Regions from separate parts of the Ensifer sp. EB106-05-01-XG146 genome, predicted to be linked through region 4. Evidence: predicted binding sites of a transcription regulator. Region 4 holds the regulator's gene; each other region holds the start of a gene.

Region 1 (5,856 bases), 2.5 Mb from region 4:
GCCGGCCATGAAGCCGATGCCTTCGACCATCGGGCCGTCGACGCGGCCGTCGCTGTTGGTATGTACGGTGCGGATCAGCTGCCGCTCTTCCCCCTCCAGCCAGTAGAGGTCGATGCGCAGACCCTCGGCCGGTTTGCCGAGAGCGGTATCGAGAACATGGGTGGTCAGGCGGCCGGTACTGCTCATGGCTTCTCTCTTCTCACACATTGGCGCGGGATGCTGTCAGAAGCCGCGCGCACGTCCTGCTAGATCGCGCTGTCTATGACGAAAGGCTCGTCATAGAAGAACTCCTCGAGATTGTTGCCCGGCCCTTCGCGGTCGACGATGAGGAAATCGCTGACGGCGCCGACGGACATCAGCGGGTGGTGCCAGATATTGCGGCCGTAGTTGACGCCCTGCCGGCCGTTCGCCTGGAAAACGCGCGGCGTGCCCGGGCGCCCGTCCTCGTCGTCCGCCACCACGACGAGCCATGGGCGGTCATCGAGCGGCGAAAAGCTCTGGCTGCCGAACGGGTGGCGCTCCATCATCGTCACCGAATAGGGGAAAGACCGCGGCTGGCCGCGGAAGATGTTGATGATGACATTGGCGCCGTCGCCGACGACATCGGCACGCGCAAGACCGTGGAAACGTTCCGTGTTGCCGCCGTTGATGTGGCGCATCGTTGCGGGATCGGCTTCGATGATGGTGCCGAAGGGAGCGAAGGCCTCGCGTGTCAGCGGTTCGATTTTGAGCAGGCGCGACATTATGCGGAGACCTCGCAAGACGATTTTGCGCTTGCGGATGTCCGATCCAGTTCGAGGGCCCTCCTCATGAGCGGGGACAGGCATCGAACGGTTTTGTCAGGCATTTTCGTCTCCAGGAATCATCGACTGCAGGCGCAGGCGGGCGATTTTCTCGACCTGTGCGCAAGCGGTTTCAAATTCCTCTTCGGGCGAATTGTCAATGCGGCTTTGGAAGGAGGCAAGAATTTGCCCCTTGGTCAGCCCCTTCACCGCGATGATGAAGGGGAAGCCGAATTTTTTCGTGTAGGCGTCGTTGAGCGCGGTGAAGCGCTCATGCTCCTCTGGTGTCAGTCGGTCGAGGCCGGCAGACGCCTGCTCTGCCGTCGAGTCCGCCGTCAGCTTACCGGCGATCGCCAGCTTGCCGGCAAGATCGGGGTGCGCGCGCAGCACCTGCATCTTCTCGCGCGGCAGCGCCGTGCGAAAGGCCTGGCAGAGCGCCGAATGCACCGTGCCCGCCGTCAGCCCGGTCGCCGCGGCTCGGTCGTAGGCGCGTTCGGCAACCCAGGGCGAGTGCTCGAACACGCCACCGAAACGGGCAACGAAGGCATCACGGTCGGTCATCAGAGCGCCCCTTCCGGCTTGTGGTGCTGGTACCAATGGTTGGCGATGTCAATGCGACGCGGCACCCAGACCTTGTCGTGCGACATGACGTAGTCGATGAAGCGAGCGAGCGCAGCAGCGCGGCCCGGGCGGCCGACGAGACGGCAGTGAAGGCCGATATTCATCATCTTGGCGTCGCCCTGGCGACCTTCCTCGTAGAGCACGTCGAATGTGTCCTTGAGGTAGCTGAAGAACTGGTCGCCGCTGTTGAAGCCCTGCGGCGTCGCAAAGCGCATGTCGTTGGCATCAAGCGTATAGGGAATGATCAGGTGCGGCTTGTCGGCCGAAAGACCCGGCACCCAGTAGGGCAGTTCGTCGGCGTAGCTGTCGCAGGAGTAAAGGAACCCGCCTTCCTCCAGCACCAGCTTCAGCGTATTGGCCGAAGGCTTGCCCTGGTAGATGCCGAGCGGCCGCTCGCCGGTGAGCTCCGTGTGCAGGCGGACGACCTCGCGGATATGCTCGCGTTCGACCTCTTCCGGCACGTCCTTGTATTCCAGCCAGCGCAGACCGTGGCTGGCGATTTCCCAGCCGGCTTCCTTCATGGCAGCGACCGCTTCCGGATTGCGCGCCATGGCCTGCGTCACGCCATAGACGGTCAGCGGGACGTTGCGGCTGGTGAACATGCGCCACAGCCGCCAGAAGCCGGAACGGGCACCGTATTCGTAGATCGATTCCATGTTGAGGTTACGCTGGCCAGCCCAGGGCTGCGCGCCGACAATTTCCGACAGCAGGCACTCGGACGCTGGGTCGCCATCGAGAATGCAGCTTTCGCCGCCCTCTTCGTAGTTCAGCACGAACTGCACGGCGATGCGCGCATCGCCCGGCCAGTTTGCCTTCGGCGGATTGCGGCCGTAGCCAACGAGGTCGCGCGGATACTTAGTCTCAGACATCAAATCACCCTTCGAATTTTTAGGAACGGTATCACCGCCGACCGGATTGTCGATACCGAAATGACGTGAGGCAGGGCAGCGGCAGCGCCACGGCCCGGACGGAAATTACCAGAAAAATTCGGCTGAGCCCGAGGTTGAGAGATTTTTCGAAACAGCGTTGAATGGATCGGCAAGGACAACGGCCCTCATCGAGATGAAATCCTACATTCAAGCGCTCCGCGAAAAAGTCGGTTCCGGCCTGCTTCTCTGCCCGTCAGTGGCGGCCGTCATTGTCGATTCCGATGGCCGGGTCCTCTTGCAGGAGAAAGCAAGTGGCGAAGGCTGGAGCCTGCCGGCCGGCGCGATCGAGCCGGGCGAGACGCCTGTCGATGCGGTCATCCGCGAGGTCATGGAGGAAACCGGCTATCCGGTCTCGGTCGAGCGGATACTGGGCGTCTTCGGCGGAGAAGCGTTTCGCTACACCTACCCGAACGGCGACCACGTCGAATATGTGGTTACCCTCTATCGATGCCGGATCGTCGGTTCCCAGCAGCCGATCAACGATGGCGAAACGAAGTCGCTGCGCTACTTCGCGCCAGCGGACATGCCGGACCTCGGCCTGCCCTATCCGAAAGCGCTGCTCTTTGCAGCTTCGCCCGCGTCCGTTTCCGATTAGCGCTGCGCCATCAGCGCAGCGACGATCAGCGGCAGCGGCCGGACCGCGCCTTGCGGCGCCAGCGACGGATCGGCGGCGGCCCGCTTCGCCCGCTCTGCGCGCGTGTTCGTCGAGATCTTGCCGAGCGGGTGCTGTGAATGCACCCGCATGGGTGCGCCCGTCTCCTGCTCGACAAACAGCGCAAGGCTGCCGATCGAAAGCGGTTTTGATAGGCAGGACTCGAACAGGTCACGGAGCGGCGCCTCGACCCGCCGCATCGCGTCTGGCGCAAGCGGACCGGTCAGCATCATGTGGAAACGGTATTCGTCCATCACATGCGGATCGCCCCAACGGTGCAGGTTGGAGAACTGTGGGGCGGTCAGCCTGTCCGGATCGGAGCGCTCGATCTCATATTCGCTGAGCGGCGCGCGGAAGGCGTCGAACTCCTGGACGACGTTGGCCGCAAGCAGATGCATGGCCGTGCTCGGCACCTGCGGCATCAGCCCGAAGCATCGGCCGATGCGGGCGACCTCCAGGCGATCGATTTCGAACGGAGTCTGGGCGCCGGCAAAATGCATCAGCGCCTTCAGAAGCTTCGGTTCCGTCATGTCCGGATGCAGACGGAACGGCGACATCATCACCGCATGAAAGCCGAAGCGTCGCGGAACCGCCGTGTGATAGGCGACATCCGCGGCGCTCAAGCCAGCGACCGACGGCAATTCGGCAGGTTCCCCGGAATAGACATTGCGCCCCAGCCAGCTTGCAGCGGTCGCGGAAAGCGGGTCGGCCATCGGCGGCGTAAAACAAATGGCATAGCGCATCGGCTGGCTCCGGGTATCCGTCAGCGCAGGATGAGCAATAGCTGCGGTTTTCCGCCCTCACCCCGACTTGTCCAATGGCCGCGTCTTAGGTGATTTGCGTGACAGATTGACGAAGTCGGCCGGGGATGAGCGCGGCAGCGGTGCGAACGTCACCCCTCGTTTTTCGGAACCATCCGGCCCATCGCCCGTTCCTAAAAGGTAGGAAAACAAGGATGGAGAAGAAGCGTGACCTATCACAATGCGAACCTTCAGGACGCCCGGATCAAGGAGACCCACGACCTGATCGCAAGCGACAAGGTTGAAGGCACGAGGGTCTATGGCCCCGACGACAAACACATCGGCTCGATCGAGCGCGTGATCATCGAGAAGCGCAGCGGGCGCGTCGCCTATGCGGTGCTCGGCTTCGGCGGTTTTCTCGGCCTCGGCGAAGACCACTATCCATTGCCTTGGGCAAAGCTGACCTATGACGAGAAGCTCGGCGGCTATCGCACTGATGTGACTCGCGATCAGGTCGAAAACGCGCCGAAATATCACGGCACCGAAGAATACGACTGGAACGCGGAAAACGGACGCCGTGTCTACGACTACTACGGCGTGCCGCCCTACTGGATGTAATGCCTGACTTTCGATCTTTCGGGTCCCGCCGCGGGCGGGGCCCTTCGCATGTCCGGCCCTAAAGATGTTTCTCGCGAAGTGCGGCTATGTGATTCCGGCAGAAGAAAGAATCGGGAATATCGATCGCCGGAGAACCGGCGATCTCTTCGACGACGAAACGCGCCAGGCGGTGTGCGATGCCGAAGCTCACCTTGAACCCGCCGGTCAGGACCGAGACGTTCGGATGGTCCGGATGCCGGCCTGCCATCGGCTCGCGCCCCGTCGCTTTCGGGCGCAACCCTGCCCATCGCTCCACCACCTCGGCACCCGCCAGGCGCGGCGCGAGCGCTACGGCGCGCCGAAGCAGCTCATCCAGCTGCTCGTCCGTCGACAGGGGATCGGCAAAACTGTTTTCGCTGGTGCTGCCGACCGCCACATGGCCGTCGTCATGGGCAATAATGTAGACGCCGTCGGCAAAGATCACCGGAAGCGCCGGATCGATCTCCGCCCGCAGCAGTGCCGCCTGCCCCTTGACAGCCGTGCCGCTCGTTTCCGCCAGCGGCACCGACGTGTCGTCGATCAGTTGAAAACTGCCGACGCCGGCCGCGATGATGCAATGCTCGAAATCGATCCGGGTGCCATCGTCGAGTTCGGCCCGGCCGCGTTCCGGCTCGATCCGGCGCACGCCCCTGCCCTCGTCTAAATAGGCGTTCGGTGCCTGCAGGAGCGCTGTGCGGAGCGCAGCAAGCATGCGACGCGGCGAAACCCGTGCGGCGAGCGTGTCGAAGACCATGCCATGCGCCGCCGCGGCAGCACCCGGCCAGACCTCAGGCCCGTCGTCCTTCACGTGCCAGTGGAACTGCCTGTCGGCCGCGCGCCAATGGCTCCGTGCATCCTGCTCGTGCCGGAGGGCGATATCGCGCAGGTGAGGCTTGGCAAGCGGGATCAAACGACCCGTCCGCCGATAGCCGGTCGAAAGCCCTGTCTCCGCCTCGAGCGCCGCTATCTCTTCCTCGAGCGTCACAAGCGCGTCGAATTGGAACTGTTTCTTATCGTTCCAGCGATCCGGCATATGCGGCATGAGCGCGCCCAAAAGGCCACCGCTGGCGCCTGCGCCGATCGCTTGTTGCTCGGCGACCCGCACGGCCATGCCCCTGCGCGTGGCGCAAATGGCGGCCCACAGCCCCATGATGCCGCCGCCGACGACCAAAAGCTCGCTCATCGATTGACCTTCTCCGGCCGGCGGATTATCGCCTTGGCCATGACAGGATCCGCAGACCCGATCGAGCCCCCGGCGCACCAGAACCTTGATTGGCACGAGGGCGATATGCCCTATTCCCGGGAGTTTGGCGATCACTTTTATTGCCGCACCGACGGGCGGCTGGAGTGCGGCCACGTCTTCCTGTCGGGCAACGGCCTGCCCGATCGTTGGGTCGGTGCGGGCACCTTCCGCATCGGCGAACTCGGCTTCGGTACCGGGCTCAATTTCTGCGAGACGTGGCGCCAGTGGAAGATGACCGCGGCCGCTGGCGATC
Region 2 (5,856 bases), 2.1 Mb from region 4:
AAAACCAAGGATGCGTGCCGTCACCACCTGTTTCTCTTTGTCGACATCGACGCGCACCAGCTTGAGCAACGGATGGCCGGGGGCCTGCACGTCGTCGGCGAGCACAGCCTGGGCATCGCGCCCGGCGATGAAGACGTTGGAACAGACGATTTTTGCCGCATAGCCGTCGCCGACCTTCAGCAGTTGCGGCGGCGCCAGCGCAAGCCAACCGAACAGACCGACGACGATCAGCGCCAGCACGGCACCCGAAATCTTCAACAAACGTCCCATGCGATCCTCCGGCCTGATGCGCAAAGAGAACCAGCATTTTGCTGCAAGGGAAAGCCCCGGCCGCCTCAACTTTTCATATTGGAAAAACGCACAAGCAGTCGAAAAAAGTGCAGCGCTTCGAGCTCTCGCTCACGCGCCCGCAGAGAGGCGCGCCTCTCCCGCTTCGCCGTCGCCGACGAGCACCGACACGTCGGCCATAACAGGCGAAACCCAGGGACCGCGGATCTCGGCAGCGCCACAGGCCCGCGCGCAATCCGCCTCGCTCTCCTTCTCGACACCGCTGACGGCGATCGAAAGCCGCAGCACCTGTCCGGTCTTGATCAGGCAGGCGAGCAACGCCACGCTGCGTTCGCTGCCATGTGCGGCCCGCACGGCGGCGAGATCGACGGTCACCTGGTCGGGCTGCACGTCGGAGATCTGGTTCAGGGGCAGCGACGAGGCGGAGCCGCCGCCAAGCGCGACGCGAACGCCGAGCGCGCGCAGCCCCCGCAAGTTTTCGGTGACGATGACGAGATCGTCCGTCGAGACGCCCTCGGCGACCTCGATCGTCAGGCGTTCCGGCGAAAGGCCAGCATCCGAAAGGCACCGCTCCACCTGCGTGACGAAATCGCGGTCGCGCAGTTGCGAGACGAAGGGCGCAATCGTCAGCCCTTTCGGGAAAGACCAGCCGGCCGCCTGCCTGCAGGCGGACTGAAGCGCCCAGGCGGCAAGCGCCAGCGTAGTCGCGCTCTGCTCCGGCGGCTCGAACGTTTCCGCGCCGATGACGCCGAGATGCGGATGCCGCCAGCGCAGCAGCGCCTGGAACCCACCGATGGAGCCGCTTTCGATGCCGAGGATCGGCAGGAATGCGAGGAAGAACTCCTCTGCCTCGAAACCGCGCGTAAGATCGCGCTCGGCTTCCGCCCGCTGCCGCACGGCATGGCTCAGGGTTTCCGAGTGGAAGGCATGACTGTTGCCGCTGATCGCCTTGGCTTCGTAAAGCGCCAGGTCCGCCCTTTTCAACACGTCGGATGTCGATTTGTCCGACCGCTCGATGAAGGCGATGCCGATGCTGCAGCCTGAAGCGATGCGCGTTTCCCCGAGATCGAACGGCGCTTCGAACAGCTTTTCCACCCGCGTTGCGAGCATTTCCGCATCGGCCTGAGACGGCGCGCACGCGGCCGCAAGCACGAACTCGTCACCGCCGAGGCGGTAGACCGTCGCCTCGCCGGCAAAGGCACGCCTGAGCCGGGCGCCGAACAGAGCCAGCAACCGGTCGCCGGCGTCATGTCCCAGCGTGTCGTTGATCACCTTGAAGCGATCGAGATCGAGAAGAAGCAAGGCGTTGCGCGCAAACGCGGCACCTTCTGCGCTGAGTGCCTGGCTGATATCGGCCTCGAGCGCAGCGCGGTTTGCAAGCCCAGTCAGCTTGTCGCGATGGACTTCGTTGCGCAGGCGACGCTCGGCGCGCCGCGCGGCACGCAGCTCCAGCTCGAGCCGGCGCGAGTAGCGCCAGCGATAGAAGGAGCCGCCGAGGATGAAAGGCATGGCGCCGGCCGCCATAACGGCAGGGACGTCCCAATGCGGCGCCATCTGGTCGGGAAGACCGGTTCCGCTGGCAAGCCACGCCACAGAAACCAGAGCCCCCAATGCCGCGCCGGCAGCCGCAAATCGCTGCTCGGGCTTCGGCAGAAACGTACCTAACATCATGTCGACGCCCCCCCGTATGTAAGGCGGTGCTAGCACGTCAGGGTTTAATGAATTCTTATGGGTGAAAAATTGTAGATTTGCATTCCGGAGACCGCCCCGGCCCTGTGAGAAAGCCCGTCATCAAAGTGTAGCCGAGTCACTTTAGAAGCGCCTAAGTTTCAACTGGATGACCGTCTGAGATGAATGAAATCGCTTCCGACGTTGGCTTTGGCAGAAAAAATCCGAAGCTGAAAAACGCCCTGCTCCAGCACAAGACCCTCTCCCTCGCAGGCTTCTCGGAACGTCTGTTCGGCCTGCTCTTTTCGGGCCTCGTCTATCCGCAGATCTGGGAAGATCCGATCGTCGACATGGAGGCGATGCAACTGACCCCGGAAAGCCGGATCGTCACCATCGGCTCCGGCGGCTGCAACATGCTGACCTATCTGTCGGCCGGCCCACGGAAAATAGACGTCGTCGACCTCAACCCGCACCATATCGCGCTCAACCGCCTGAAGCTCGCAGCCTTCCGCCATCTGCCGAGCCACAAGGATGTCACGCGCTTCCTGGCGATCCAGGGCACGACGACCAACGTCCAGGCTTTCGATCTTTTCCTCGCGCCGAAGCTTGATACAGCGACGCGCAGCTACTGGACCGGCCGCGACATGACCGGTCGCCGGCGTATCGGCGTCTTTGGCCGCAATATCTACCGCACCGGTCTGCTCGGCCGCTTCATTGCAGCCAGCCACCTGCTTGCCCGCCTGCACGGGGTCAATCCGGAGGACTTCGTCCAGGCGCGCTCCATGCGTGAACAGCGACAGTTCTTCGACGAGCGCCTGGCACCGCTCTTCGATCGTCCCGTCATCCGCTGGATCACCGGGCGCAAGAGCTCGCTCTTCGGCCTCGGCATTCCGCCGCAGCAGTTCGACGAGCTCGCAAGCCTGAGTGCCGAAAAGTCGCTCGCCGCCGTTCTGCGCCATCGCCTGGAGAAGCTCACCTGTCACTTCCCGCTGCGCGAAAACTACTTCGCCTGGCAGGCCTTCGGCCGCCGCTACCCGCTGCCGCATGAAGGCGACCTGCCGCCCTATCTCGACGCCGGCGCCTATGAGGCGATCCGCAACAATGCCGAGCGCGTCGAGGTGCATCACGCAAGCTTCACCGAGCTTCTCGCCGGCAAATCCGCCGGCTCGGTCGACCGCTATATCCTGCTCGACGCGCAGGACTGGATGACCGACCAGCAGCTGAACGGCCTCTGGACCGAGATCACCCGCACGGCGGATGAGGGCGCAGTGGTGATCTTCCGCACCGCGGCGGAAGACAGCATCCTGCCCGGCCGTGTCTCCCCGGCCCTGCTCGACCAGTGGCACTACGATGCCGAAACCTCGCTACGGCTCGGCGCCGAAGACCGCTCCGCCATCTATGGCGGCTTCCACATCTACCGCAGGAAGGGCTGAGACGTGCAACAGGCCGGGATCTCCCACGCGCGGCGCATGGACCATATGTACCGCTATCAGCGGCACTTCTACGATCTCACGCGGAAGTACTACCTCTTCGGCCGCGACACGCTGATCCGCGACATGAACCCGGCCTCCGGTGCCTCGGTGCTTGAGGTCGGCTGCGGCACCGGCCGCAATCTGGCGCTGATCGGCCGCTGTTTCCCGTCGGCCCGCCTGTTCGGGCTCGACATATCCCAGGAAATGCTGACCTCGGCCGGCGCGAAGCTCAACCGTGGCGGCAACAGGCGCGCCACGCTGCATGTCGCCGACGCAACGGACTTCGACCCGGCGATCTTCGGCGAAAGGGGTTTCGATCACATCGTCATCTCCTACTCGCTGTCGATGATCCCCGACTGGCAGAAGGCGATCGACGCGGCGATCGCAGCGCTTAATCCGGGCGGTTCGCTGCACATTGCCGATTTCGGCCAGCAGGAACGCCTGCCGACGAGCTTCCGCCGGGCGCTGCACGGCTGGCTCAATCGCTTCCACGTGACGCCGCGCGAGCGGCTGTTCGACGTGTTACGCGAAAAAGCCCGCGAAAATGGCGCCGATCTCGAGCGGCGCACGATCGGCCGCGGCTATGCCTGGCTCGCCGTCTATCACCGCCCTTCCGTGGCGATCGCCGCCTGAGCGGCAGGCGGTTTACACAAAGGTTTTGCATCCCGCCTGAGGGCAGCCATTCCGGCAAGCGCCGAAACCGCCTGGTTTTCGGCGCTTTTGCGCTTTTCTGCCGTCCGCAATTCCCGCTTGAGCTAACTCAATTTTTACGATGATATGGTGAAAATGGGGTTCACGCCTCACTGGGGAAATCACCGACAGGAAGCCATCGTGTGAGGCAGGATCATCGATCGTCTCTAGACAGGAAAATCATGCGCCGGCTTCTCCTGGCTCTCTTGCCGCTTGCCACCCTTCTTTCCGGCTGCTCGTCGACCGACTATGACCTGATGCAGACGGCATCGATCCCGCCGCGCTTCCACGATACGGACCCGCAGAACTTCGGCGACCGGACCCCACAGCACCACAATATCCACGGCATCGACGTTTCGAAATGGAATGGCGATATCGACTGGATGAAGGTGAAGAACTCGGGCGTCTCCTTCGCCTTCATCAAGGCGACGGAAGGCAAGGACCGGGTCGATACCCGCTTTCCCGAATACTGGCAGAAGGCACGGGCCGCCGGCATCCCTTATGCGCCCTATCACTTCTACTATTTCTGCTCGACCGCCGACGACCAGGCCGATTGGTTCATCGCCAACGTGCCGAAGAGCGCCGTCTACCTGCCGCCGGTTCTCGACGTCGAGTGGAACGGCGAATCGAAGACCTGCCGCCATCGCCCGACGCCGGACGAAGTGCGCGTCGAGATGAAGCGCTTCATGGACCGGCTCGAAGCCCATTACGGCAAGCGCCCGATCATCTACACCTCGGTCGACTTCCACCGCGACAATCTCGTCGACCAGTTCAAGGAACATCACTTCTGGGTGCGCTCGGTCGCCAAGCATCCGGGTGAGGTCTATGTCGAGCGCCGCTGGGCGTTCTGGCAATATACCAGCACCGGGGTCATCCCCGGCATCGACGGCGCCACCGATATCAATGTCTTCGCCGGCTCGGCGAAAAACTGGAAGAACTGGGTCGCCGCGGTCTCGCAGCCGAAGCAGAACTGACATTCCTGCCGGCAAGTGCGGCAGGAAGACCCATTTTCTTCTTTCGGTCATAATGCTCTGAGAGAGCAACGGCAGATTTCTCAGCGATTTGATTGCCCGTGGTGGTGCAAGGCGCCCCACGGCAAAGAAAGGAATTTCATGATGACCCGCACAGCCCGGCGCGCGCTTGCCTCCGTCGCTCTTCTGGCGCTGACCGCCTCGGCCGCCGCCGCCCAGACCGCAGCCTCGACAGGCGCGAAGACGGCATCCCCGGCCGTTGCCTGCGGTGGCGATCTCGCAACCTTCCTTCAGGGCGTGAAGGCCGAAGCGGTCGCCAAGGGCGTTCCGGCCGATGTCGCTGACCGGGCGCTCGCCGGTGCCGCCATCAATGAAAAGGTGCTCAGCCGCGACCGCACCCAGGGCGTCTTCAAGCAGACCTTCACCGAATTCTCCAAACGCACCGTCAGCAAGTCGCGCCTCGATATCGGCCAGCAGAAGATGAAGGAATATGCTGACGTCTTTGCTCGCGCAGAGAAAGAATTCGGCGTGCCGGCCCCGGTCATCACCGCCTTCTGGGCGATGGAGACCGACTTCGGCGCCGTCCAGGGCGACTTCAACACCCGCGACGCGCTGGTGACGCTGTCCCACGACTGCCGCCGTCCAGAGATGTTCCGCCCGCAGCTGATCGCTGCGATCGAGATGGTCCAGCATGGCGACCTCGACCCGGCGACGACGACAGGCGCCTGGGCCGGCGAGATCGGCCAGGTGCAGATGCTGCCGGAAGA
Region 3 (5,856 bases), 1.5 Mb from region 4:
TTCATGTCACTTTCCCTCGATGCCACCGTGGAACATTTCCCGATTGCGGGCACGTTTACGATCTCGCGCGGCTCCAAGACGACGGCAAGCGTCGTCACTTGCCGCATCGGAGACGGTGTCCATACGGGCTCCGGCGAATGCGTTCCCTACGGCCGCTACGGCGAGACGATCGACACGGTGCTCGCCGAAATCGCCGCCATCCGCCACCACATCGAGGCCGGGCTCAGCCGCGCCGATCTGCAGCGCGCGATGAAGCCGGGTGCTGCCCGCAACGCCGTCGATTGCGCGCTGTGGGATCTGGAAGCAAAGCAGAAAAACAAGTCGGCCCATGTTCTTGCCGGCATTTCTTCACCGGAAGCATTGACCACGGCCTATACGCTTTCGCTTGCCGAGCCCGACGCGATGCGCGAGCAGGCCGCCAAATATGCCCACCGCGCGCTCCTCAAGGTCAAGGTGGGCACGTCGGATGATGCTGCCCGCATCCGTGCGGTGCGCGCCGGCGCACCGGAAAGCCGCATCATCCTCGACGCCAACGAGGGCTGGACGCCCGAAACGCTTGCCTATCACTTTGCGATCTGCGCCGAGGAACGGATCGACCTGATCGAGCAGCCGCTTCCCGCCGGCCGCGACGAGGCGTTGGCAACGATCGCCCGTCCCGTTCCGATCTGCGCTGATGAAAGCGTGCACGCGACCGGCGACCTCGCTGCTCTCGTCGGGCGTTACGACGCCGTCAACATCAAGCTCGACAAGACCGGCGGCCTGACCGAGGCACTGCGCATGCGCGATGAGGCGGTCTCGCTCGGGCTCAAGGTCATGGTCGGCTGCATGGTCGGCAGTTCGCTCGCGATGGCGCCGGCGATCCTGGTGGCTCAAGGCGCGGATTTCGTCGATCTCGACGGGCCGCTGCTGCTGGCGCAGGATCGCGAGCCCGGCCTGCGCTACGAGGCCTCGCTTGTCTTCCCGCCGGAGCCGCGCCTCTGGGGTTGAAGATACCAGGCAGCGACGGCAAAGCAGCAGCCGGCAAAGGCGACGACCGACATCGAATAGAAGCCGTTCACCCCGTACCAGGCATAGAAATAGCCGGACAGGAACGTGAAGATCGCGGTGAAGATACCGGTATAGAAGAAGTAGAGCCCCTGCGCCGACGCTTCCTGTGATTCCACCACCCGCTCGACCAGCTTGTGCTGCATGCCGGTGTGCATGATCGCATAGGTGAAGGCGTGGAAGCACTGCAGGATGAAATAGCCGCTGAAGCCGAGATCCATCGGGAAGATGATCCAGCGCACCACGGCGAGAAAGCAGCCGGACAGGATCATCACCCAGACGCTGAAACGGCGGCTGATCGCCTTGGCGAAGATGAACATCGTCACTTCCGCCGCGACGCCCGCGCTCCAGAGCAGGCCGATCTCGGTACCGCTGTAGCCGATGTGCTGCCAATAGATCGCCGAGAAGGCAAAGAGCATCGCGTGGCTGGCGTTGACCAGCGTCACCCCGATCAGCAGCAGCTGCAGGTCGAGCTGCCGCAGCGACTTCGGCGGCGGCTCCGTCAATGCCGTGATCGGTGACGGCCGCCGCGGCTTGCCGACCCGTGGCGCGGCATAGGCCATGATGATCGTCAGGCCGAAGCCGATCGCCATCGCCGGCAGTACCATGTCGCTGCCGAAGATGCCCACCATCCAGCCGCCGAGCATCGTCGCGCCGATGAAGGCGACCGAGCCCCAGAGCCGCATATGGGCGTAGTCGAAGCCCCAGCGCCGCACGCCTGAAAGCGCGATCGCCTCGACGATCGGCACATAGGGAGAATAGACGGCCGACTGCAGCGTATAGATCAGCAGCACCGGCCAGAATTCGCGGAAATAGAACAGAACCACGGCCGTTGCGAGCGACAGGAAACCGGACCAGATCAGGACGATCGCCCGCTCGCCGAGCCTATCGGCAATGACGCCGGCGATCGGCGCCGTGATGACGCGCACGAACATCGGCAACGCCAGAACGACGCCGATCTCGAAGTCGCTCATCGACAGCGTGCTCAGCCACATCGGGAAATATGGCATCGCGAAGCCGTTGACGATCAGCGGCGCACAGAAGAGCAAAGCAATGCGAAGCGCAAAATGGCGCGGCGGAGGGCCCACATAGGCGGGCGCTTGGAAGGGAATCATCGTCTGACCTGATGGCTGTGCCCGATCTCTAGCACGAGCCGGGCGCCCCTCGCCATAACCTAGTTTTCGCGACAGGAATATCGCTGCGCCGCGAAGGTCAGGCCGCGCGCTGGGTCAGCAGTTGGGCGAGCAGTTTGTCCGCTTCGCCAGAGGCTTCGCCTTCGCTGGCGCCACCGCGCATCTGGTGCCAGGTGATCAGTTCCATCGTGCCGTCGTGGTGCTCGGCAATCGCCGTGCAGCTTTCCACCCAGTCGCCGGTGTTGATGTAGCGGATGTCGCCGATCTCCTCGATGACAGCATGGTGGATATGACCACAGATCACGCCCTGCGCATCGTGACGGCGCGCCTCCTCGGCGACCACCTTCTGGAACTCGCCGATGAAGTTGACGGCGTGCTTGACCTGGAGCTTCGCCCAGGACGAGAACGACCAATAGGGCATGCCGAGACGTCGGCGGACCGCAGCAAGCCCGATATTGATGGCGATCGCCGTGTCGTAGGCCCAATCGCCGAGATAGGCGAGCACGCGGGCGTTGCGCACGACGACGTCGAATTCGTCGCCGTGCAGCACGAGATATTTACGGCCGTCGGCCCCCTCGTGCATGTAGCGTTGCGCCACCTCGATGCCGCCGAAATGCACGCCCGGAAAGTCGCGCAGGAATTCATCGTGATTGCCGGGGATGTAAACGATGCGGGCGCCCTTGCGCGCCTTGCGCAGGAGCTTTTGCACCACGTCGTTGCAGTTCTGCGGCCAGTACCAGCTGCGCTTCAGCCGCCAGCCGTCGACGATGTCGCCGACCAGAACGATCGTCTCCGCTTCATGATGCCGCAGGAAGTCGAGCAGGTAGTCGGTCTTGGCGGCCTTCGAGCCGAGATGGATGTCCGAGATGAACAACGTCCTGAGCTTTCGTACGGAGTTGTCTTGCTGCGCCGCCATCATGCGAGCCTCGTCTTCAGGTTATGCTTTCTGCCTTCGTGAAACCAGACTCGTGTTTCAGGAAGATGACATCAACATTGCGTCACCGGTCCCCCCGCTGAAATCAGCACTGCAAAACTGTACCTCGCTTCGAATTCATGCCAAAAGGCACGACCACGAATGAGGAATGTGAGAGCATGAATACGGGCGACAAGACGAAATCCCATACCGGTCCGGCCAGCGGCGACATCGACCAGCAGGCCCTTTTCTTCCACCGTTACCCACGCCCGGGAAAGCTCGAAATCCAGCCCACCAAGCCGCTCGGCAACCAGCGCGACCTGGCGCTTGCCTATTCGCCAGGGGTTGCAGCCCCCTGCATCGCCATTCGTGACAATCCGGAAACAGCCGCCGATTACACAGCGCGCGCCAACCTGGTCGCGGTCATCTCCAACGGCACGGCCGTCCTCGGTCTCGGCAATATCGGTCCGCTGGCTTCCAAGCCCGTCATGGAGGGCAAGGCCGTCCTCTTCAAGAAATTTGCCGGCATCGACGTCTTCGACATCGAAATCGACGCGTCGAGCATCGAGCGCATGGTCGACGTAATCTCGGCGCTCGAGCCGACCTTCGGCGGCATCAACCTTGAAGACATCAAGGCGCCCGAATGTTTCGAGGTGGAGCGGCGCCTGCGTGAAAAGATGCAGATCCCGGTCTTCCACGACGACCAGCACGGAACTGCGATCATCGTCGCCGCCGCCATCCTCAACGGCCTCGAACTCGCCGGCAAGGACATCGCGACCGCCAAGATCGTCACCTCGGGCGCAGGTGCCGCCGCACTCGCCTGTCTCAACCTTCTCGTGACGCTCGGCGCCAAGCGCGAAAACATCTGGGTCCATGACCTCGAAGGCCTCGTCTACAAGGGCCGCGAGGTACTGATGGACGAATGGAAGTCCGTCTACGAGCAGGATAGCAGCAACCGCGTGCTTGCCGACAGCATCGGCGGCGCTGACGTCTTCCTCGGCCTTTCCGCCGCCGGCGTCCTGAAGCCGGAACTGCTGGCGCAGATGGCCGAAAAGCCGCTGATCATGGCGCTCGCCAATCCGACGCCGGAAATCATGCCGGAAGCCGCCCGCCAAGCCCGTCCGGACGCGATGATCTGCACCGGCCGCTCGGACTTCCCGAACCAGGTCAACAACGTTCTCTGCTTCCCGCATATCTTCCGCGGCGCGCTCGACTGCGGCGCAAGCACGATCAACGAAGAAATGAAGATGGCGGCCGTACGCGCCATCGCCGGTCTTGCCCGCGAAGAGCCTTCCGATGTTGCCGCCCGCGCCTATTCCGGCGAGACCCCGGTCTTCGGCCCGGACTACCTGATCCCCTCGCCGTTCGATCAGCGCCTTATCCTGCGTATCGCGCCGGCGGTTGCGAAGGCAGCCGAGGAAAGCGGCGTCGCCACCCGTCCGATCCAGGACTATGACGCCTATCTCGACAAGCTGAACCGCTTCGTCTTCCGCTCGGGCTTCATCATGAAGCCCGTCTTTGCCGCCGCCAAGAACGCCCAGAAGAACCGGGTTATCTTTGCCGAAGGCGAAGACGAACGCGTGCTGCGCGCCGCCCAGGTGTTGCTCGAAGAAGGCACGGCCCGACCGATCCTGATCGGCCGTCCGCAGATCATCGAGACGCGCCTGCGTCGCTATGGCCTGCGCATCCGTCCGGATGTCGATTTCGAGGTCGTCAACCCCGAAGGCGATCCGCGCTACCGCGACTATGTCGAGGACTATTTTGCCCTCGTCGGCCGTCTCGGCGTCATCCCGGAAGCCGCCCGCACGATCGTGCGCACCAACACGACCGTCATCGGCGCGCTCTCGGTCAAGCGCGGCGAAGCCGATGCGTTGATCTGCGGCGTCGAAGGGCGCTACAGCAAGCACCTGCGCGACGTATCGCAGATCATCGGCAAGCGCGACGGCGTGCTCGATTTCTCGGCCTTGAGCCTGCTGATCTCGCAGCGCGGCGCAACTTTCTTCACCGACACCTATGTGAGCTACTGCCCGAGCGCCGAAGAGATCGCCCAGACGACGGTCATGGCGGCACAGGAAATCCGCCGCTTCGGCATCACTCCACGCGCCGCCCTCGTCTCGCATTCGAACTTCGGTTCGCGCGATTCGGAGAGCGCCACCAAGATGCGCACGGCGCTGCAGCTCGTGCGGGAACTCGCGCCCGATCTCGAGGTCGACGGCGAAATGCACGGCGATGCGGCGATCTCGGAAGCGTTGCGCCAGCGCGTCATGCCGGACAGCAGCCTGTCGAGCGAAGCCAATCTGCTGGTTTTCCCCAATCTCGATGCCGCCAACATCACGCTCGGTGTCGTCAAGACCATGACCGACAGCCTGCATGTCGGCCCGATCCTGCTCGGCTCGGCGCTTCCGGCCCATATCCTGTCGCCGTCCGTCACCTCACGCGGCGTCGTCAACATGGCGGCTCTGGCGGTGGTCGAAGCCAGCCATCCGGGTTGAGATGGCAACGCGGAGATCGCCACCGGTCTTCGCTGCATTCGGGCGCCATGCCGGCGCCGGCAAAACCGTATCCGGATGTCGCGCCTGCTTCAGGCGCGGCATCGCTGGTTTTGCAGATCACCCGCGAATCAGCCCCTGTCACGCGGCCGATCGACGACCACAATCAAGGCGTGCGCAATTGGTCTTATACACCAATCGGGAAAGTTTGCGCTGGACAAAAGGTGAACCTCTAACCATGCTGGGGCCTCGGACGAGATTCGGTGTTGTGGCATGA
Region 4 (5,856 bases):
ACGCGCTTTCACCATCATCACCATCACCGCCGGAAAGGTCGGGCTGGCGCATGCGTTCCGGCGCTTCCGGCAGGAACTGGGCGACCATGCCGCCGGCGCGCCAGCGATGGCGCGGCTTGCCGTTTTCGTCGCGATCGAGAAGCTCGGCCACGCCAAGGCGCACCTTGGTCGGGATCTGCTCCGACTGTCGGAAATAGACGCCGGCGATTTCTTCCAGCGTCGCTCCGTCGAGCGCAACGATCCCCTGGTAACGCTGGGTATGGGCGCCCTGGTCGATGGTGAAGGCGAGCACGCCCTTTCCGAGCAGCTCGTGCGAAAGGGTCCGGCCGTCCTTTTCGGCAGCGGCAAGCGCTTCCTGATCGTAGCGGGCATAGGCGCGCACGCGATCCGGCGTCGAGAAATCAGCGACCACCAGATCGACAGGGCCATCGCCCTGAGTCTGGACGATCAGCTTGCCTTCAAACTTCAGCGAGGTCCCGAGCAACACGGTGAGTACAACGGTTTCAGCAACCAGACGCGCGACCGGAAGCGGATAGTTGTGGCGCTCGAGGATTGCGTCCAGCATGGGGCCGAGCTGCACGGCGCGGCCGCGCACGTCGAGGCCTTCCACCTGGAAAGGCACGACGTGATCGTCACCGGCAAAGTCGAACTCACCAAGCCCTGGCGTCATGTCAGTCATGTCTTGCTCCTTGCCTTCAGCCACCAAGCTGCACCAGAGATATTGCTATCCCCGCGCAACGTGCTCGCTGTCTCAGTTGATCCCGCGATAAACGGATTGTCCACCAGGTATGTGCCGCCGCCATAGCAACGCACCACCTCGACGGTTGCGCGCTCACTACTTTCAGGAGCGCCCGTATGCCGCCTAAATCGTGTCGCACGTGGACAATGTCAAGTGCGGTGAACACGCCCCTATATGGCGCACGCTCGGCGGAGCGCACTGAAGCCTCTTCGCCGTCGCGCGCGACCGGGCAGCCGGCTCAGACGAGCCCCATGCACCAGGCAATGACCGACTTCTGTGCGTGCAGCCGGTTTTCCGCCTCGTCGAAGACCACCGACTGCGGGCCGTCGATGACCTCGTCGGTGACCTCTTCGCCGCGGTGCGCCGGCAGGCAGTGCATGAACAGCGCATCGGAGGCCGCACGCTTCATCAGCGCTTCATTGACCTGGTAGGGCTGGAAGACGTTGTGCCCGCGGGCGCGATGTTCCTGGTTCATCGAGATCCAGGTGTCGGTCACGACGCAATTGGCGTCGGCGACGGCCTGTTCGGCGTCATGACACAAAAGGACCTCGCCGCCATTGTTGCGCGCCCAGTTCAGGAACTTGTCCTGCGGCTCGGAACCGAGCGGCACGGCCATGTTCATGCGGTATCCGAAGCGGGCAGAACCTTCGATCAGCGAATGCAGCACGTTATTGCCGTCGCCGGTCCAGGCAATCGTCTTGCCCTTTACCGGACCGCGATGCTCCTCGAAGGTCAGGATATCGGCCATGATCTGGCAGGGGTGCGTATCGTCGGTCAGGCCGTTGATGACCGGGACCGTCGCATGCTCGGCCAGTTCCAGAAGGCGGCGATGGTCGGTGGTGCGGATCATGATGGCGTCGACGTAACGCGAGAGCACCTTGGCCGTGTCGCCGATCGTCTCGGCGCGGCCGAGCTGCATTTCGGTGCCCGACAGAAACAGGGTTTCGCCGCCGAGCTGGCGCATGCCGACATCGAAGGAAACGCGGGTGCGGGTGGAGGGCTTTTCGAAGATCATCGCCAGCATCTTGCCGGCGAGCGGCTTCTCGGCAGTTCCGGCCTTGGTCGCCGCCTTTCGGACGCGCGCATCGTCGATGATCGTCCGGAGGTCGGCGGCCGTCATGGCCGAAAGATCGAGAAAATGTCTGGTGCCTGCCATCGTACTCGGTTCCTGTCTGAAAAATCGGTCCCTGGTGCGGCACGCTATCCACGTGCCCGCACGAAGGTCATTCTAACGCCTTAGTCGTCCCTGGGTCGCTACCTTCAGGCCGCGGCGTTGCCGCTTGCCTTGCGAACCGCCTCGGCGGCGCGTTCGATACGTGCGAGCCCCTCGCGCGCCTCTTCCGCCGTCACGGTCAGCGGCGGCAGCAGACGCAGCACATTTTCGCCCGCCGGCACGGCCAGGAGCTTTTCGGCGCGGATTTCCTTCAGCAGATCGGCCGAAGGGCCCTTCACCTTGATGCCCAGCATCAAACCGTCGCCGCGGATGTCCTCGATGACATCAGGGAAACGGTCCTTGAGCGACGCAAGGCCCTGGCGGAAGACCAGCGCGACATCGCGCACATGCGTCAGGAATCCGTCGGCCAGAACGACGTCGAGCACGGCGTTGCCGACGGCCATGGCCAGCGGGTTGCCGCCATATGTGGAGCCATGCGTGCCCGCCACCATACCAGATGCGGCTTCCTCAGTCGCGAGGCAGGCGCCGAACGGGAAGCCACCGCCGATACCCTTGGCGACCGCCATGATATCCGGACGGATATCCGCCCATTCATGGGCAAACAGCTTGCCGGTACGGCCGACGCCGGTCTGGACCTCGTCGAGGATCAAGAGCAGGCCGAACTCGTCGCAAAGCGCGCGCAGTTCCTGCATGAATTCCTTGGTCGCCGGACGGATGCCGCCCTCGCCCTGGATCGGCTCGATCAGGATCGCTGCGGTTTCCTCGGTGATCGCATTCTTGACCGCGGCGATGTCGCCGAACGGAACCTGGTAGAAGCCCGGCGCCTTCGGCCCGAAACCTTCGATGTATTTCTGCTGACCACCGGCGGCGATCGTCGCGATCGTGCGGCCGTGGAAGGCGCCTTCGAAGGTGATGACGTGGAACTTCTCCGGGTGGCCCTTGGAGAAGTGGTAACGCCGTGCCGTCTTGATGGCGCATTCCAGCGCTTCCGCGCCCGAATTGGTGAAGAAGACCTTGTCGGCAAAGGTCACTGCCGTCAGCCGGCGGCCGAGGCTTTCCTGGCCCGCAATTTCATAAAGGTTGGACAGGTGCCAGACCTTGTCGGCCTGCGCCTTCAGCGCCTCGACCAGGTGCGGGTGCGCGTGGCCGAGCGAGTTCACGGCAACGCCGGCACCGAAATCGAGATAACGCGTGCCGTCTTCAGCGATCAGCCAGGCGCCCTCTCCTCGCTCGAAACGCAACGGCGCGCGCATGTAGGTATCGTAAAGCGGCGTGGTTGCAGTCATGCGAGGCTCTCCTTCACTCCAGATCGACATCGATCCCGCGCCTCACGCGGGCCGATAAAAATCAAAAATGCCGCCTTTCGGCGGCGCAGGCACTATTCCCATTTCGCGCTGCAATGTCAACAAAACCAAGCCTTGCAGCGCAACATGAAGGGTCGATTCCTGGCAGCAGAAAAATCGTCCGGGAGGGCTTGCAAAAATGCAACGCTGGCCGAGCAAGTTGGGGAAAACTACGAAATCGATTCGGCCTGATTCCCGGGACTCTTGCCACAGAGTCCAGCGGTCAGTACGTTAACATTCAATTACTAGACGCATGCGGCGGACCTAGTCACCAAAAGAGTTATCGCGTTTGCAACCCCGGGGTTTAGCCGGGGTGCGGTGAGGGATTCTGCCATCCCCAACGCTGAGAACGGAGAGTGCAGAAATGAACTGGACTGACGAGCGGGTGGAGAAACTGAAGAAGCTTTGGTCCGAGGGCCTGAGCGCAAGCCAGATCGCGGCGCAGCTCGGCGGCGTCAGCCGTAACGCTGTCATCGGCAAGGTTCACCGCCTGAGCCTGCCAGGTCGCGCCAAGGCCGGCGGCAGCACCACGACAGCAGCCCGTCCGAAGCGCCCGACTTCGGCACCGCGCGCACCGAACTACGCTTCGCGCGTTTCGACCCGCCCGGTTGCACGCGCGGCCGGCGCTGTCGTTCTCAAGGAAGAAATCGAAGTCGATCTCGTTGCCGAGCAGGATTTCAGCACCCGCACCGACGTTGTCGTGCCGATGTCGCGCCGCCTCGAGCTGACCCAGCTCACCGAGCGCACCTGCAAGTGGCCGATCGGCGACCCGCTGAAGGAAGAGTTTCACTTCTGCGGCAACGATTCCCCGGAAGCCTCGCCTTACTGCACCTTCCATGCGCGGCTGGCCTACCAGCCGTCGGGGGAGCGCCGCAGGGCCCGCTGAGAAGCTGGACGGCATCAATAAAAAAGGGGCCGATCGGCCCCTTTTTTTCTTGGCGACTTTCAGACCGCTCAGCTTTCGAGCGAATAGCCGGCGCCGCGAACGGTGCGGATGACGTCGGGCATGTTCGAGAAGTTCAGAGCCTTGCGCAGACGACCGACATGCACGTCGACGGTGCGCTCGTCGACATAGATGTCATGCCCCCAGACGCCATCCAGAAGCTGCGAGCGAGAGAAGACGCGGCCCGGCGAGGACATGAGGAACTCCAGAAGACGGAACTCGGTGGGGCCGAGGCGCACTTCGCGGCTGCGGCGATGAACGCGGTGGGTCTCGCGGTCGAGTTCGATGTCGCCGCAGCGAAGCAGCGTCGACAGCACCTCGGGCTTTGCCCGGCGCAGCATCGCCTTGACGCGCGCCATCAGCTCCGGCGTCGAGAAGGGCTTGACCACGTAGTCGTCGGCACCCGTCGCCAGACCCCGGACGCGCTCGCTTTCCTCGCCGCGCGCCGTCAGCATGATGATCGGCAGACGTTCGGTCTCCGGACGCTGGCGCAGCCGACGGCAAAGTTCAATGCCGGAAACACCGGGCAGCATCCAGTCGAGGATAAGCAGGTCGGGCAGCCGCTCCTGAAGCCGGATCTCCGCCTCGTCGCCCCGCAGGATCGTATCGACGTCGAAGCCCTCGGCTTCCAGATTGTAACGCAGCAGAACGCTCAGCGCCTCTTCGTCTTCGACTACGGCGATTTTTGGCAACATCAGGTAACGTCTCCTTACCGCGGGCGGCCTTTGGGCTCATCGGCCCGGCCGGCGCTCAGACACTCTAAATCTGGAGCACATCCGCCGTTTTCAAAGGCGGGGCGAAAACCGCATGCTTCAGATACAGGAATTCGGGGCCGCGACCGAAGCCGCGACCGGATCAGATTTCAAAGGGCATGCATGCTTACGGCGCGCTTGGCGCTCAGTCGTTGACCGAGCCCAGCGTCGACGTAGTGTCATCCTTCGGACGCTCGCCTTCCGGCTGAGCACCCGTCGCCATGTAATAGATCGTCTCAGCGATATTGGTCGCGTGGTCGCCGATGCGCTCGATGTTCTTGGCGCAGAACAGAAGATGCGTGCAGGGCGTGATGTTGCGCGGATCTTCCATCATGTAGGTCAAGAGCTCGCGGAACAGCGAGGTGTAGATCGCGTCGATCTCCTCGTCACGCTCGCGGATGCTGTTGGCCTTTTCCGGCGAGCGCGAGGCGTAGACGTCGAGCACTTCCTTGAGCTGGACGAGAGCGAGCTCTGCCAGATGCTCGAGGCCACGGGCGAGCTTGCGCGGAATGCCGGAGCCGGCGACCGCGATCACGCGCTTGGCGGTGTTCTTGCCAAGGTCGCCGACGCGTTCCAGATCGGAGGCGATGCGGATCGACCCCATGATCTCACGCAGGTCGGCGGCGACCGGCTGACGCTTGGCGATCGTGACGATCGCCTTCTCACCGATCTGGCGCTCGGCGTCGTCGAGGACGGTGTCGTCCGAGATCACCTTCTGTGCGAGAGCCAGGTCGGAGTTGACCAGCGCGCGAACGGACTCGGCGACCATCTGTTCGGCGAGGCCGCCCATCTCCGAGATGCGGCGCGTCAGGTACTTCAGTTCTTCGTCATAGGCGGACATGATATGCATGGACATGATCGTCGATCCTTACGGGCGCTTTGCAGTTACTGTTGCAGCCTTATGC

The links. Region 4 encodes PhoB, which activates phosphate uptake and scavenging genes when phosphate is short. Its sites were predicted from a motif close to TGTCATNNANCTGTCAT; they were not measured.
Region 1: AC3WVQ_RS13250 (DUF1045 domain-containing protein) is a predicted target of PhoB. The motif match lies at 3,826-3,842, and genes of this name have one in related genera.
Region 2: AC3WVQ_RS11530 (BtaA family protein) is a predicted target of PhoB. The motif match lies at 2,075-2,091, and genes of this name have one in related genera.
Region 3: AC3WVQ_RS08370 (UDP-2,3-diacylglucosamine diphosphatase) is a predicted target of PhoB. The motif match lies at 3,148-3,164, and genes of this name have one in related genera.

What each region holds. Positions count from the first base shown of each region.
Region 1 is NZ_JBYTDX010000001.1:2,655,085-2,660,940, forward strand. It holds gene uraH (hydroxyisourate hydrolase) at 1-186, opposite strand, end outside; gene AC3WVQ_RS13230 (ureidoglycolate lyase) at 246-743, opposite strand; gene uraD (2-oxo-4-hydroxy-4-carboxy-5-ureidoimidazoline decarboxylase) at 840-1,343, opposite strand; gene puuE (allantoinase PuuE) at 1,343-2,272, opposite strand; gene AC3WVQ_RS13245 (NUDIX domain-containing protein) at 2,466-2,927, shown strand; gene AC3WVQ_RS13250 (DUF1045 domain-containing protein) at 2,924-3,727, opposite strand; gene AC3WVQ_RS13255 (PRC-barrel domain-containing protein) at 3,953-4,342, shown strand; gene AC3WVQ_RS13260 (NAD(P)/FAD-dependent oxidoreductase) at 4,401-5,543, opposite strand; gene mnmC2 (tRNA (5-methylaminomethyl-2-thiouridine)(34)-methyltransferase MnmC2) at 5,583-5,856, shown strand, end outside.
Region 2 is NZ_JBYTDX010000001.1:2,314,771-2,320,626, forward strand. It holds gene AC3WVQ_RS11520 (serine hydrolase domain-containing protein) at 1-270, opposite strand, end outside; gene AC3WVQ_RS11525 (EAL domain-containing protein) at 400-1,959, opposite strand; gene AC3WVQ_RS11530 (BtaA family protein) at 2,139-3,389, shown strand; gene AC3WVQ_RS11535 (class I SAM-dependent methyltransferase) at 3,426-4,061, shown strand; gene AC3WVQ_RS11540 (glycoside hydrolase family 25 protein) at 4,301-5,092, shown strand; gene AC3WVQ_RS11545 (lytic murein transglycosylase) at 5,234-5,856, shown strand, end outside.
Region 3 is NZ_JBYTDX010000001.1:1,698,483-1,704,338, forward strand. It holds gene dgcA (N-acetyl-D-Glu racemase DgcA) at 4-987, shown strand; gene AC3WVQ_RS08365 (MFS transporter) at 939-2,159, opposite strand; gene AC3WVQ_RS08370 (UDP-2,3-diacylglucosamine diphosphatase) at 2,257-3,096, opposite strand; gene AC3WVQ_RS08375 (NADP-dependent malic enzyme) at 3,270-5,582, shown strand; gene AC3WVQ_RS08380 (helix-turn-helix transcriptional regulator) at 5,853-5,856, shown strand, end outside.
Region 4 is NZ_JBYTDX010000001.1:175,670-181,525, reverse strand. It holds gene AC3WVQ_RS00835 (Hsp33 family molecular chaperone) at 1-679, opposite strand, end outside; gene argF (ornithine carbamoyltransferase) at 978-1,895, opposite strand; gene AC3WVQ_RS00825 (aspartate aminotransferase family protein) at 2,000-3,199, opposite strand; gene AC3WVQ_RS00820 (GcrA family cell cycle regulator) at 3,621-4,142, shown strand; gene phoB (phosphate regulon transcriptional regulator PhoB) at 4,211-4,894, opposite strand; gene phoU (phosphate signaling complex protein PhoU) at 5,097-5,810, opposite strand.